2 regions of the Rouxiella badensis genome follow, and region 2 is predicted to be linked to the other one. Evidence: predicted binding sites of a transcription regulator. Region 2 holds the regulator's gene; the other holds the start of a gene.

Evidence for each region. Region 2 encodes PurR, which represses purine synthesis genes. Its sites were predicted from a motif close to CANGCAAACGTTTGCNTG; they were not measured.
Region 1: purL (phosphoribosylformylglycinamidine synthase) is a predicted target of PurR. The motif match lies at 4,441-4,458, and genes of this name have one in related genera.

Annotation. Positions count from the first base shown of each region.
Region 1 is NZ_CP114062.1:3,147,845-3,155,622, forward strand. It holds gene O1V65_RS14590 (hypothetical protein) at 171-398, opposite strand; gene purL (phosphoribosylformylglycinamidine synthase) at 453-4,343, opposite strand; gene mltF (membrane-bound lytic murein transglycosylase MltF) at 4,624-6,090, shown strand; gene tadA (tRNA adenosine(34) deaminase TadA) at 6,103-6,663, opposite strand; gene yfhb (phosphatidylglycerophosphatase C) at 6,753-7,391, opposite strand; gene O1V65_RS14615 (PTS transporter subunit EIIC) at 7,396-7,778, opposite strand, start outside.
Region 2 is NZ_CP114062.1:2,312,873-2,320,650, forward strand. It holds gene O1V65_RS10670 (Grx4 family monothiol glutaredoxin) at 1-47, opposite strand, end outside; gene O1V65_RS10675 (C40 family peptidase) at 525-1,436, shown strand; gene cydH (cytochrome bd-I oxidase subunit CydH) at 1,580-1,669, opposite strand; gene purR (HTH-type transcriptional repressor PurR) at 2,005-3,030, shown strand; gene punR (DNA-binding transcriptional activator PunR) at 3,079-3,981, opposite strand; gene punC (purine nucleoside transporter PunC) at 4,151-5,350, shown strand; gene cfa (cyclopropane fatty acyl phospholipid synthase) at 5,697-6,848, shown strand; gene O1V65_RS10705 (riboflavin synthase) at 6,927-7,598, opposite strand.

The DNA.
Region 1 (7,778 bases), 830 kb from region 2:
ATAATCGAATAAGTCCGTTGACGTGCCAGTATGATTTTAGGTTTACCCACCCATCCCTCTGAAAAATACAGCATCAAAACGCAGCTTAGAGCAAAACCAAAAGAAATATCAGATTCAAAGAGAGTATCTTAAAGAGGTGATTAACGATCTCCATTTTCTGGACGACGTGATCAGACCGCAAATATTTGAAAGCGAAATATCGCTGGCTCAAAGATTAAAAAGCGCGCTTCGACCAAAAATGCCTGACCCATTTCAACACTGCCGTTGAATATCCCGACTTCCCCGCAACCCGGGACATCGCCTATGAAGGCGTCATCCTGCATCGGAAGGAACTGATTGACACCTGCCGCTGTATGCTTCTCGAGCACGTAAAACTGGCCAACGCCTAAAGTTGGCAAAAAAAAATCCACAGGCCGTAGCGCTGTGGATTTTAGTATCAGCCCAAGGCGTTATTAGCCTAGCTGTTTACGGGCATTGCGGAATATACGCATCCAAGGGCTGTCTTCGCCCCAGTTTTCCGGGTGCCATGAGTTGCTGACGCTGCGGAATACGCGCTCTGGGTGCGGCATCATCACGGTTACGCGGCCCGAGAGGTTGGTCACTGCCGTAATCCCGTTCGGTGAGCCGTTAGGGTTCGCCGGATAGTTCTCGGTAACATGTCCGTTGTTGTCAACGAAGCGCAGCGCCACCAGATTCGCATGCTCAAGCTGAGACAGGTGAACGGCATCGCGCACTTCCACGTGGCCTTCACCGTGTGACACAGCGATTGGCATACGTGAACCGGCCATACCCTGTAGCAGCAGAGACGGGCTGGCGGTCACTTCAACCAGGCTGAAGCGCGCTTCGAAGCGGTCAGACAGGTTGCGAACGAAACGCGGCCAGTGCTCTGCGCCCGGGATAACTTCTTTCAGGTTAGACATCATCTGACAGCCGTTACACACACCCAGCGCCAGTGTCTGTGGACGATGGAAGAAGTCTTCGAACTCGTCGCGTACGCGGTCGTTGAACAGGATGGACTTAGCCCAGCCTTCGCCCGCACCCAATACGTCACCGTAGGAGAAGCCGCCACAGGCCACCAGCGTATGGAACTCTTGCAGGTCACGGCGGCCGGACAGCAGATCGCTCATGTGGACGTCAACCGCATCAAAACCGGCACGGTGGAACGCAGCGCCCATTTCAACGTGGGAGTTAACGCCCTGCTCGCGCAGCACGGCCACTTTTGGACGCGCGCCGGTTGCAATGTAAGGCGCAGCAATGTCTTCTTCCGGTGCGAAGGTCAGCTTGACGTTCAGACCCGGATCGCTGTTGTCTTTCTTGGCTTCGTGTTCCTGGTCGGCACACTCTGGATTGTCGCGCAGGCGCTGCATCTGCCAGGTGGTTTCTGCCCACCAGGTACGCAGCGTCGTGCGGCTTTCGCTGAACACCGGCTTGTCGCCAGAAGTTATCACGAAGCGATCGCCCTGTTCGACGCCGCCCAGGAAGTGCGTGCAGTCGGCCAGGCCATGTTTTGCCAGCACTTGCTCAACGTCGGCACGCTGGTCGTTACGTACCTGGATAACCGCACCCAGCTCTTCGTTAAACAGGGCTGCCAGTGCAGAGTCACCCAGTTTCGCGATATCGGCAGTCAGGCCACAGTGACCGGCAAACGCCATCTCTGCCAGCGTGACCAGCAGGCCGCCGTCTGAACGGTCATGGTAAGCAAGCAGTTTCTGCTCGGAGACCAGCGTCTGCATAGCGTTGAAGAAGCCAGCCAGCTGCTCGACGTTACGCACGTCGGCCGGTTTGTCGCCCAGTTGACGATAAACCTGCGCCAGCGCGGTTGCGCCCAGTGCGTTGTGGCCTGCACCCAGGTCAATCAGCAGCAGCGAGGTGTCGCCCTTGTCGGTACGCAGTTCAGGCGTCACGGTATGGCGTACGTCTTCGACGCGTGCAAAGGCGGTGATAACCAGAGACAGCGGCGAGGTCATCTCGCGCTGCTCGGTGCCTTCCTGCCAGCGGGTTTTCATCGACATCGAGTCTTTGCCTACTGGGATAGTAATACCCAGCGCCGGACACAGCTCTTCACCCACGGCTTTAACGGCTTCGTACAGGCCCGCATCTTCACCCGGGTGACCGGCCGCAGACATCCAGTTTGCGGAAAGTTTAACACGCTTGAGGCTACCGATTTCGGTGGCGGCAATGTTGGTCAGCGCTTCACCCACGGCCAGACGGCCAGAGGCGGCGAAGTCCAGCAACGCTACCGGTGCTCGTTCGCCGAGCGACATCGCTTCACCGTGGTAGCTGTCGAGGCTGGCGGTGGTCACCGCACAGTCGGCTACCGGAATCTGCCACGGTCCCACCATCTGGTCACGTGCAACCATACCGGTCACGGTGCGGTCGCCGATAGTGATCAGGAAGGTTTTCTCGGCCACGGTCGGCAGATGCAGTACGCGGTTCACCGCTTCGGCGATTTGAATATTTTCGCCCTGAAGCGTGTCACCGGTCGCTTTAAGGGTTTGCACGTCACGGGTCATTTTCGGCGTCTTGCCGAGCAGAACGTCGAGCGGCATGTCGATCGGCTGGTTGTCGAAATGACTGTCTTCCAGCGTCAAGTGCATCTCTTCGGTCGCTTCACCGATAACGGCATAAGGCGCACGTTCGCGTTGGCAGATAGCGTCAAACTGCGCCAGCTGCTCTGGCGCAACGGCCAGCACGTAACGTTCCTGAGATTCATTACACCAGACTTCGAGTGGGCTCATGCCCGGCTCGTCATTCAGAATATCACGAAGTTGGAAACGGCCGCCGCGTTCGCCGTCGCTTACCAGCTCAGGCATGGCGTTAGACAGTCCGCCCGCGCCCACGTCGTGAATGAACAGAATCGGGTTCGCTTCGCCCAACTGCCAGCAGCGGTCGATAACTTCCTGACAGCGACGCTCCATTTCTGGGTTGTCACGCTGTACGGAGGCGAAATCCAGGTCGGCATCGGACTGGCCGGACGCCATAGATGACGCTGCACCGCCGCCCAAACCGATGTTCATGGCCGGGCCACCCAGCACGATCAGTTTTGCACCAACGGTGATTTCACCCTTTTGCACGTGGTCAGCACGAATATTCCCAATTCCGCCCGCCAGCATGATTGGCTTATGATATCCGCGCAGTTCTGGTCCATTATGGCTGTTCACCTGCTCTTCATAGGTACGGAAGTAACCAAGAAGCGCGGGACGACCAAATTCGTTGTTGAAAGCTGCACCACCGAGAGGACCGTCGGTCATTATTTCCAGCGCGGTCACAATACGTTCAGGTTTGCCGAAGTTCTCTTCCCAAGGCTGTTCAAATCCAGGGATACGCAGGTTGGAAACTGAGAAGCCGACCAGGCCAGCTTTTGGCTTCGCGCCGCGACCGGTTGCGCCTTCGTCACGGATTTCGCCGCCGGAACCGGTGGCTGCGCCCGGCCATGGAGAGATAGCGGTCGGGTGGTTATGGGTCTCTACCTTCATCAGGATGTGCGCGTCTTCCTGATGGAAATCGTACAGGCCGGTTTCGGCGTTGGCGTAGAAACGGCCAACCTTTGAACCTTCCATGACGGCGGCGTTGTCTTTATAGGCAGACAGCACGTGGTCAGGGGTTTTTTCAAAGGTGTTTTTGATCATCTTGAACAGCGATTTAGGCTGTGCTTCGCCGTCGATAATCCAATCGGCGTTGAAGATTTTGTGGCGGCAATGTTCGGAGTTAGCCTGCGCGAACATGTACAGCTCGATGTCGGTCGGGTTACGGCCAAGGTTGGTGAAGGCATTGACCAGGTAGTCAATTTCATCTTCTGCCAGTGCCAGACCGAGTTTGACGTTAGCCTGTTCAAGCGCCACGCGGCCTTCTCCGAGGAGATCAACGTGCTGAACCGGAGCCGGTTGGTGCTGGGCAAACAGTTTTTCAGCGTCTGAAAGCTCGCTGAAGACGGTTTCCATCATGCGGTCGTGCAGCAGCGCACCGAGGGTTTTCCACTGCTCTTCGGTCAGTTCGGGAGCCTGAACGTAAAACGCCAGGCCGCGCTCAAGGCGTACAACCTGAGACAGACCGCAGTTGTGGGCAATGTCTGTTGCTTTGGAAGACCACGGCGAAATCGTGCCCGGACGTGGTGTAACCAGAATTAGGCGGCCAACGGGAGCATGTTCAGCGAGAGAAGGACCATATTTGAGCAGGCGTTGCAACTTGGTTTGTTCTTCCGTTGTCAGAGGTGCGCTGACATCGGCGAAGTGTACGAATTCGGCGTAGACATCGTTTACCGGAAGCTGAGCTTCCTGAAAACGGGAAAGCAGTTTATTAATGCGAAAAGCCGACAAAGCGGGCGAACCACGCAGTATTTCCATAATCAAATATCTCTCGTCTTCGAAGCAACTGACCGTAGGTGCTTCATTGGGCGCAACAGGGGGAAAACGCGGGCCATTATAGAGAATCCTCGAGCGCGACGAAACCGTTTGCGCACGGTTTATTGATAATAGATTTGTCCTTACAGTTTACAGGGGTTATTGGGAATAAAGTTGCAGATTGACGTTTTGTTGAGCAAAATGCGTCGGCACCGGGATTATAGCCCTATTTTCAGCACCATTTTAGCTTATTAAAAGAATAGCGCCGCAGAGAGATAACTATTTGAAGCGCATAAAAATTACTTACTTAGTTGTAGGTCTGATCACCCTGCTGCTGGCGCTCGCCCTTTGGCCGAGCATTCCATGGCAGCGTGGTTCCGGTGACCAGCTACAAAACATCCTGTCCCGTGGGGAGTTGCGCGTGAGCACGCTCGACGCTTCACAGACTTTTTTTAACGGCGCCACCGGTGACCGGGGATTTGATTATGAATTAGCCAGCCGTTTCGCCGATTATCTGGGCGTGAAGCTGGTATTGATACCGCACAAAGATTTTGACAGCCTGTTTAGCGATCTCAAAAGCAGCAAAGCCGATATGCTCGCTTCGGGTCTGGTCTACAACGCCGAACGTTTGAAGTCATTTCGTACCGGGCCGGAGTACTATACCGTTCTCCAGCAGGTGCTTTATCGTCAGGGTTCGGTGCGCCCGAAATCCTATGCCGATATTAAAGGTAATATGGTTGTCTCGGCAGGCTCGGCTCATATTTCTACCCTCGAAGACGCCAAGAAGAAGTTTCCCGATCTCAACTGGGGCGTCACCCGTCGTTATTCGCCTGCCGAACTGATGCAGCAGGTTGCCGAAGGAAAGCTCAAATACACCCTGGGCGACTCCGTGACCGTCGCCCTGCTGCAACGCGTTTACCCGCGCCTGGCGGTGGCGTTTGATGCCTCCGACGACGAGCCGGTAACCTGGTACTTTAGCAAGAAGGCCGATGACGACAGCCTATATGCCGCCATGCTCGACTTCTTTAGCCAAATCTCAGAAGACGGCACGCTGGAGAAGCTCGAGGAGAAGTATCTGGGCCACGTGGGTAACTTCGACTTTGTCGACACTCGTGCCTTCCTCAACAATATAGATGCCAAACTCAGCACCCTACAGCCATTCTTTGAAAAATATGCTGGCAACATCGACTGGCGTCTGCTGGCGGCCATCTCATATCAGGAGTCCCACTGGGATCCCGACGCAACCTCGCCAACCGGCGTACGCGGCATGATGATGCTGACCCGCGCAACCGCGCAAGGATTGGGGGTGAGCGATCGACTCGACACCGAGGAGAGTATTCGCGGCGGTGCGCTGTATCTGAATCACATTATCGATTCACTGCCCACCACCATCGACAATGACGACAAAATCTGGTTTGCGTTGGCCGCCTACAATATGGGTTATGGGCACATGCTCGACGCGCGCGCTATTACTGCGGCGCAGAATGGCAATCCCGACAGTTGGGTTGACGTCAAGCAGCGCCTGCCGTTGCTGAATCAGAAACGCTACTACAGCAAGACGACTTACGGCTACGCACGCGGTACCCAGGCGTTCAACTACGTCGAGAATATCCGTAAATACCAGATAAGCCTGGTGGGATACTTGATGGAGAAAGAGAAACAAAAAGCGCAGGCGCTGCTGTTACAGACCCAGCTTGGTGCGGGTTATCCGGCGGTCTCACTGAGCGCGCTAAAAAACGCGGGAGGCTAAGCCTCTCGCGCTCTATTCTGGCTGATGAGTCTCGTTGGCGGCCGCACGATGGGCCTGTCGCAGCGCCTTCTGCTGGCTGCGTCGCAGTCGGAAGAACTCGCTGAGCTGATGTGAACACGGGTCGGCTAGCACGCCGGAGGTGATATCAATCTGGTGATTCATGCCCGGATGGCGCAGCACATCAAGCAGTGATCCCGCCGCCCCGGTTTTCTTATCCGCAGCGCCATACACCAGACGACGAATGCGGCTATGCACCATCGCACCCGCGCACATCACGCACGGCTCAAGGGTGACATAGAGAACCGCATCGAGCAGTCGATAGTTTTTCACCACCCTGCCTCCCTGGCGCAACGCCATGATTTCGGCATGTGCGGTAGGGTCGTGATGCCCGATAGAACGGTTCCACCCTTCGCCAATCACTTCATTACCCAACACCAATACCGCGCCGACCGGCACCTCGCCTGCTTCCTGCGCCTTTAATGCCAGCGCCATGGCGTGCTGCATCCAGTATTGATCGCTGTATTGCTCTATCACGTAAACCTCACCCTGACTAAAACGGCGGCTATCATACACTGCGAGAACCTGCTTACACAGTATAGCGACCGGTTTTGTTAAGTATGAGCTTAACAAATGATCGGCGATTTTTAATCAATTGCGCCGCCTTACTCCAGTTGCTGTAGTTCGCCCTGCTTGCTGACGCGGAATCGATGTTCACAGAAAAACAGCAGCGGGTTGTCCTGCTTGCTGTCGCTGTAACCGCTGTAGAGCTTCAGCGGGGAACCGATGCGCTGCTCAAGCTGCACGACTTTTTCTTCGCCGAGGCAGCGCAGGGTCAGCACCCAACCGCCGTAACGACGAGCAATGCGGCTACCGACCAGTCTGACGCGCGGCAGGAAAGGTGAGGCGTTATACACCCCGCGCACCAGATTTTCCGGCGAACCGGTTATCAGCCATACCTCAGCGTCGTCGCGGTCGAGGTATTCACGCAGGCGCATTTGCACCACGGGAAAAGCCACCACTTTGTGACGGAACCAGTTCACAAATTCCAGCTCAAGCGCCTTAAGACGCGCCTCACCGTGCCCGAAGGTGATTGACCACAGCATCAGGCTCATTGGCCAGCGTTTGGCCCGCCCAAAAAGCACCATTCCTGCGCCGATAATCGGCAGTACAGGTATCACCAGCAGCAGGTTTTGCGGCATTTTTCGCAGCAAAAAGCGCATAAAAGTGCCGAACATATCCTGCTGATGCAACGTGCCATCGAGATCAAAAAATACCACCCGTCGATCCGTCCTCGCGCCCAATGCGTTACTCCTCGGGATCGTTGAACCCCATAATCCAGGTAAAAATAAAGCCGGCCACCAGCGTGATTAGCGCACCGGTCAGATACAGTCCCACTTTACCGGAGATAATAGTCAGCGCCAAAGGCAAACCCGAGATACCAAAGGTAATTACCGTCGCGACTTTCCAATAACATATTAGCGCCCCGCCCACTGCGCCGCCGAGGCAGGCGGCGATAAAGGGCCGTCCCAGCGGCAGCGTAACGCCAAAAATCAACGGCTCACCGATGCCGAGAATGCCGACCGGCAGCGCGCTTTTAATCACTTTTTTGAGCCGGGGATTGCGGGTTTTCAGCAACACCGCAATCGCCGCTCCCACCTGCCCGACGCCCGCCATCGCCAGAATGGGCA
Region 2 (7,778 bases):
GGGTTCTCGGAAATCTGCTGTTGAATTTTTTCAATAGTAGTGGTCATTTTCTTGCTTCCTCAAGCCATTAATTGGCTGTCACGGTCATTACTTAAATCGGAAAAAACCTGATCAACTGTCTGCCATTGTAACGAGAGCAGCCCTCGGATAAAAACGCCATTTTTTGTGAGGTCTTTAGCGCACAAAAAGGCCTTTAATTGATGCATCCCTGTAATGTCGGTGATAGTATCCCTGATTGTCAAAACAGTGCAAAAATAAAGATTCATATAGAATAACATTTTTATTCTGTGACTTTAACCCAAACGATCCCAAAGGGATCTTTTAGGTAACGTGAGTTTAACCCTCTGAATCCTGGTTATTTTTTCGGCGCTATAGCTCATATTTTGCCCAGAAAAAAAGTTATTAACTTTTACTCACAATATGAATTAGAATCGAAGCAATTCGTGCTGTTTTGTCTCCCGCTTTTCGGGAATACTGGGACATCTTTTGATGTTTAACTTCGGCCTAATATTGGTAGCGACGCCATGCGTTTAATGTTTACGCTTTTTGTGCTGCTGTTTACCCAGCTCTTTTTGAATTTGGCGAATGCTTCGCCAAGTCATCGCGTCTCCGCCAAACAGGCCGAAACGCACGTAAGCCAGGCAAAGCCTGATGAGCGACGAAAGCGAAAGGTCGTCGCGAGAAGCAATAGAAAGACCAAGACTGTTCCGGTGAAAGAACAATCGAAAGCCAAAGAACACAGCAGGACGAAAGAGAAAGTGCACGGGAAGGCGAAAGTCGAGCACAAGCATCCTACCAGCACTAAACTCGTCAGGCACAAGGCCGAGAAGCCAACCGCTTCCAGGCTCGCAAGACACAAGGCAGAGAACTCGAAGAAAGAGATAAACTCGATTAGCCGTTCTCTGGCTGCTACCACTAACGTGGTCTGTGCGAAAGAAGGCAAAAAAGCCTACGGACGACACCGAAAGCATAAAACAAAAGAAGATACCTGCACCCCGTTAACGCTGAGTGCAGCGCACAAGAAAAAGTATTTGCATGCTAAAGAAACCGCGATGAACAAGCTGATGCACCAGGTCGGCAAACCTTATCGCTGGGGTGGAACCTCCCCGAATACTGGTTTCGACTGTAGTGGCCTGGTTTATTACGCGTACAAAGATTTAATGCGTATTAAAATGCCTCGCACCGCCAATGAGATGTACCATTTGCGCGATGCGGCCCCGGTTCCACGCGGTGAGCTTGAGTCTGGTGATTTAGTGTTCTTTAGAATTACTAAACGCGGCGCGGCGGACCACGTAGGTGTTTATCTCGGCAACGGTAAGTTTATTCAGTCACCGCGCTCTGGAGAAGACATCAAAATTAGTTATCTGGCAGATAACTACTGGCAAGACCACTACGTTGGTGCTCGCCGGGTCATGACGCCGAAAACGATTCGTTAAATAATGATTTCTCGCTTAACACCTGTGAATAGCATTTAACGAATGGTTTAAGCCTACCCCCTCTCGAGCGGGCGGTAAAATAGAAAAGGGCGATTTCTTTGATAAGAAATCGCCCTTTTTCGTTTCTGCCTGACGGCAAAAGATCAGTGCATGACGGCGGTAAAGCTGAATGCCACGATCGTCACCAGTGCGCACACCACGGTTATCAATGAGTATTTCAGATTGGTATCCACATAGACTCCTTGCCGGATAGAAGATTAAAAACCCTATATTTTATAAGCCTAAATATTTTGCGCGCTTTGCGTAAAAACGTCTACCGATCGTGCACCGATTTGCGCAACTTATCGCGAAAGCGCAAATTTGGCTTTCCCTTTCTTGAGATATAAGAGAAAATTAGCGGTTACCACGCTGTGTGCCCGGTCGGCGTTGTCCGACGCATCTTTCAGGATTCCTGAAACCACCCAACGAATTAACTGCTTAAAATGATTTATGCAGTTGAATGCACGCAGGCAAACGATTAACAAAAAACTAACGTGCTGAAAAGGGTTAGTTCAGGAGTGATTTTTACATGGCCACGATTAAAGATGTCGCTAAGCGCGCTGGTGTTTCGACTACAACGGTGTCGCACGTCATCAATAAAACCCGTTTCGTCGCCGAAGAAACTAAAGCTGCGGTTCGCGCAGCCATTAAAGATTTGCACTATTCCCCGAGCGCCGTCGCGCGTAGCCTGAAGGTGAATAACACCAAGTCCATCGGCCTGCTGGCCACCTCGAGTGAGGCGCCCTACTTCGCCGAAGTCATTGAAGCCGTTGAGAACAGCTGCTTCGCGAAGGGCTACACGCTTATCCTGTGTAACTCGCACAATAATCTGGAAAAGCAGAAAGCCTATCTGGCAATGCTTGCGCAAAAGCGCGTCGACGGCCTGCTGGTGATGTGCGCCGAGTATCCGGCCGAGCTGCTTGCCATGCTCGAGGAGTACCGTTCAATCCCGATGGTGGTGATGGACTGGGGCGAAGCGCAGAACGACTTTACCGACTCGATTATTGATAACGCCTTCGAGGGCGGATATCTGGCGGGTCGTTACCTGGTTGAACGCGGGCATCGCGACATTGGCGCCATTCCCGGTCAGCTGAACCGCAACACCGGCGGCGGTCGCTATCGCGGTTTCCTGAAAGCGATGAATGAAGCCAATATTGCCGTGCGTGATGAATGGGTGGTTCAGGGTGATTTCGAACCTGAATCAGGCTATCAGGCAATGCAAAAGATCCTCAACCAGAAGCAGCGACCGACGGCAGTGTTCTGCGGCGGTGACGTGATGGCGATGGGCGCGATTTGCGCAGCCGACGAAATGGGCCTGCGCGTTCCTCAGGATATTTCGGTCATTGGTTATGACAACGTGCGCAACGCGCGCTACTTCTCTCCAGCACTCACCACGGTACACCAGCCGAAAGAGCGCCTGGGCGAGATGGCCTTTACCATGTTGCTCGACCGCATTATTAGCAAGCGCGAAGTGCAGCAGACCATCGAGGTGAAACCCAAGCTGGTTGAACGCCGCTCCGTGGCCGACGGTCCTTTCCGCGACTATCGTCGTTAATTCTCGCTTTTCTGCGCTCCTCTCACGCCCGCCTTCGCGGGCGTGAGGCTATCTCAGCCATTCTTGATTCAGCGTTTCACTGTCCCCGAGATACTCCAACAACCAGTCTAGCGCCGGGGAATGATTTCGCTGGTCCCACGTCAGACAACACGGGCTTTCCGGAAACACGTTGGCAAGATTAAGCACTGCCAACCTTTGTTGCGCAATCCACGGCGCAACCCTATGTACTGGCAGCATGCCAACGCAGAGCCCTTCACAAAGGCAATCAATGGCGCAGGTCCAGTCCGGCACGACCAGACGACGCTGGTTGTCCAGCGTCCAGGTGTCGCGTTTGGGCAAATTTCTGGAGGTATCCTCTATACACAGCGCCGGATAAGGCCTCAGCGCATCATCGTCCAACGCCCTATTTTGTGCTGCCAGCGGATGCGTGGCGCTGACCACACAGTGCCAGGGTAAAGTCCCCATGTCCCTAAAGCTGAAACGCCCGCCGACCGGCACCGCGCTGGTGGCACCGATGGCGACGTCTGCACGATCATCGGCCAGCGCGTCCCAAACGCCGTTGAACACCTCTCCTTGAATCAATAACTCGGTGTCGGGGAAAGCGCGATAAAAATCGACCACCAGCTGCCGTATGCGATCGGGTTTTACTATTCGGTCGACCGCCACACGTAGCTGCCCGCTCCAGCCGTTGGCGACCTGCTGACACTGGCGACGCGTGGATAGCATTTTTTTGATAAGCACTCGGGCTTCATCAACGAAAAGGCGACCTGCGGGCGTCAATTCTACGTCGCGATGTCGGCGTTCAAACAGGGGGACCGCCAGCCATTCTTCGAGCTGTCGAATCTGATAGCTAATCGCTGACGGAACGCGATTGAGCTCAAGCGCTGCGGCAGTGAAGCTGCCGTTTCGCGCGACAGCGTCGACGACTTCGAGTGAATATTCAGACCACATAGGCACCGCCTTTTGTCGGGATGATCATTGCAACTCTCTGCTTTCAAATATTTTAATCACATGGTGCAAATATTAACGTTTCACAATCCGCAAGCCAAGCGGATACACTGCGCCACTGGCTTCACCCTACGAAATATTTAACTGCTTTTTTGAATTATAAGAGAACATCATGAAACCCTCATTTGGCTTTTTACTCTATCTGGCCGGGCTGAGCATGCTCGGATTTCTGGCGACCGACATGTATCTCCCGGCCTTTGGCAGCATGCAGGAGAGTCTGGATACCTCGGCCAGCGGAATAAGCGCTAGCCTGAGTATCTTCCTGGCTGGCTTCGCCGTGGCGCAGCTGTTCTGGGGTCCCCTTTCCGACCGCTTTGGCCGTAAACCTATTTTATTAACCGGACTGTCGCTGTTCGCCGTAGGCTGTCTGGGCATGATCTGGGTGCAAAACACCGAGCTGCTCCTGGCGCTGCGCTTTGTTCAGGCTATTGGGGTTTGTGCCGCGGCGGTAAGCTGGCAGGCGCTGGTGGTTGACCGCTATGCGTCTGACGTAGCGAAACGCACCTTTGCCAGCATCATGCCGTTGGTAGCACTTTCTCCTGCCCTCGCCCCATTAGTCGGCGCATGGGTACTGAATCATTTCAACTGGCGAGTCATCTTTGCCCTGCTGCTGGTGATAAGCGCCCTGCTGCTGTTCTTCACGCTGACGCTGAAAGAAACGAAAAAGTCTGTTGCCGAAAAAGCGCAGGCAAAAAGCGGTGTCACCGAGATGCTCAGCTCGCCGGTTTATAGCGGTAACGTACTGATTTACAGCGCCAGTTCGGCCGGCTTTTTTGCCTGGCTGACCGGTTCCCCCTTTATTCTAAGTGAAATGGGCTACGGACCTTCTGCGATTGGTTTGAGCTATGTCCCTCAAACTATTGCATTTTTATTAGGGGGTTACGGCTGTAGGATGATTATCAATAAAATTGATGGGGTTCGTCTGCTGCCCTGGCTTTTATTAGGCTATGCTATTAGCGTTATATCGCTTTATCTGGTTGCGACGTTAACTCAGGCTACGCTGGTAAGTTTGTTAGTGCCGTTCTGTTTAATGGCGCTGGTAAACGGTGCCTGTTATCCCATTGTCGTAGCAAATGCATTAATGCCATTTCCTGCTAATACAGGAAAGGCTGCCGCGTTGCAGAATACATTACAGTTAGGACTTTGCTTTTTAAGTAGCATGATGGTGTCGGCATTTATATCCCAGCCATTATTCTCGACGGTGACCGTTATGCTTACGACGGTGGTGCTGGTGGGAATGGGATACTTTATTTTGACGCGTTCAGCGAATAAGCAGAAGTCTGGACATCCAGAAGCAAAGCATGCTAACTAGTTAATATAATACCGTTATGTTACAATAACTTGAAGAATATGTTCGCCTGTTGCGATTTACAGTTGAGAATGCGCGCAGGCGAGCTTATACTCAATTCAACATAAGAAAATAACACTTTTACAAAACTTTTATCACAAGTAACTTTTGTGCGCGCGAATCGCGTCACATTTATTAGTGCAAGGATGATTCACCGCGGCGTATTACGCCTGGTGTCCTTCGTATTTTCCCTCTGTTCATAGTCATATATCAGACAAGGCGGAATATCCGTCTGTTCTCATAAGACCTGCCAATAGCCGTTGCTTTTTAAGCAGGTTAATAAGTCAGAAGAGAAAGTGATGGAGAAGCTATGAGTTCATCGTGTGTAGAAGACCTGAGTATTCAAGATAATCAGTGGTACCGAATCGCGAGCGAAATGTTATCAATGGCTGGCATTGAGGTTAATGGAACACGCCCTTTTGACATTACGGTAAAAAATCCCGATTTTTTTAAGCGCGTACTTCAGGAAGGTTCACTGGGTCTCGGCGAAAGTTATATGGACGGCTGGTGGGAATGTGAAAGATTAGACATGTTCTTCCATCGCGTCGTTGCCGCAGGGCTCGAGAACAAACTCCCACATCATCTTAAAGATACACTGCGTATCGCAGCAGCAAGGCTGACCAACCTGCAGTCCAGAAAACGCGCCTGGATCGTAGGTAAAGAGCATTACGACCTGGGTAACGATCTGTTCAGTAAAATGCTTGACCCTTATATGCAATACTCCTGTGCCTACTGGAAAGATGCGACCACGCTTGAACAGGCACAAGAAGCCAAACTGAAAATGATCTGTGAGAAACTGCAGCTTCAGCCGGGGCAACGACTGCTTGATATTGGCTGTGGTTGGGGAGGTTTGGCGGAATATGCAGCCCGAAATTACGGCGTCAGTGTTTTCGGCGTGACTATTTCTTCTGAACAGCAAAAAATGGCCCAGCAACGCTGCGAAGGTCTTGATGTCACCATCCTGCTGCAGGATTACCGCGATCTCAACGATCAGTTCGATCGCATTGTTTCCGTCGGCATGTTTGAACACGTCGGGCCTAAAAATTACCAGACCTATTTCGACGTGGTAAAACGCAACATCAAACCTGACGGTCTTTTCTTGCTGCACACCATCGGATCGAATAAAACCGATCTGAATGTCGATCCCTGGATCGATAAATATATCTTCCCGAACGGCTGCCTGCCTTCCGTTAAACACATTGCACAGACCACTGAAGGCCTGTTTGTGATGGAAGACTGGCACAACATTGGCGCAGATTATGATAGAACGTTGATGGCCTGGTTTGAGCGTTTCGTTCACGAATGGCCAAGTTTTGCAGAGAACTATTCAACGCGTTTCTATCGTATGTTCAGCTATTATCTGAACGCTTGCGCTGGGGCATTCCGCGCTCGCGACATTCAGCTGTGGCAGGTTGTTCTCAGCCCTAACGGCGTTGAAGGCGGCATTCGCGTTCCACGTTGATATGCTTCACATAATAAAAAAGCCGGCGGCAAGTGATTGCTTCCGGCTTTTTTACTTTTTGCATCTTAAAGAGGGCAATTATTCTTTGTCGTGTTCCTGGTGTTCGATTTCAGCCAGGGCGGCCGCAGCGGCCTGTGCAGCTTCGCGACTTGCCAGCACACGTTCGACGGTGTCGACGATGGCCTGAGTCTGCGGGTCGATTTCGATATTAATTTTGTCACCCAGGCGTTTGGCACCCAGCGTGGTGCGCTCGAGCGTTTCGGGGATCAGATGTACGCAAAAACGGGTTGGCGTGACTTCACCGACGGTCAGACTGATGCCGTCAATACCGATGTAGCCTTTGTGCAGAATGTATTTCATATATTCTGCATGCGGCATACGGAACCAGATCTGGCGATTGTTTTCAGAGGTGAGGATTTTCTGGACTTCGGCAGTGCAGACAATATGGCCAGACATCAAGTGGCCGCCAATTTCGTCATTAAAGCTGGCCGCACGCTCCAGATTGACCTCATCGCCTTCTTTAAGCTCGCCGAGGTTGGTCAGACGCAGCGTTTCCTTGATCAGGTCAAAGCTCACTAAATCCCCTTCAACCTTGGTCACCGTCAGACAGCATCCGTTGTGAGCCACCGATGCGCCAAGCGCCAGATTTGGCAGCATCGCCTCGGGCAGTCTGACCACGTGGGTTCTGAAGTTAGGTTTTTCATCGATAGACACTACAGTGCCTTTGCCTTGCACAATTCCGGTAAACATTAGGCGCGCCTCGTTAATTCAACGTTTATTACCACTTATATTACTTTTTTTGCCATGGCGCGTCACGAAAGCCCAATTAAAATCGGGAATAAAAGCACATCTCACCCATACTCGAGGGATAAAATCTCAGCAGAGTGGCATCTGTTGAAACTTAAGCATGCGATTTGATTAAAAAACCTG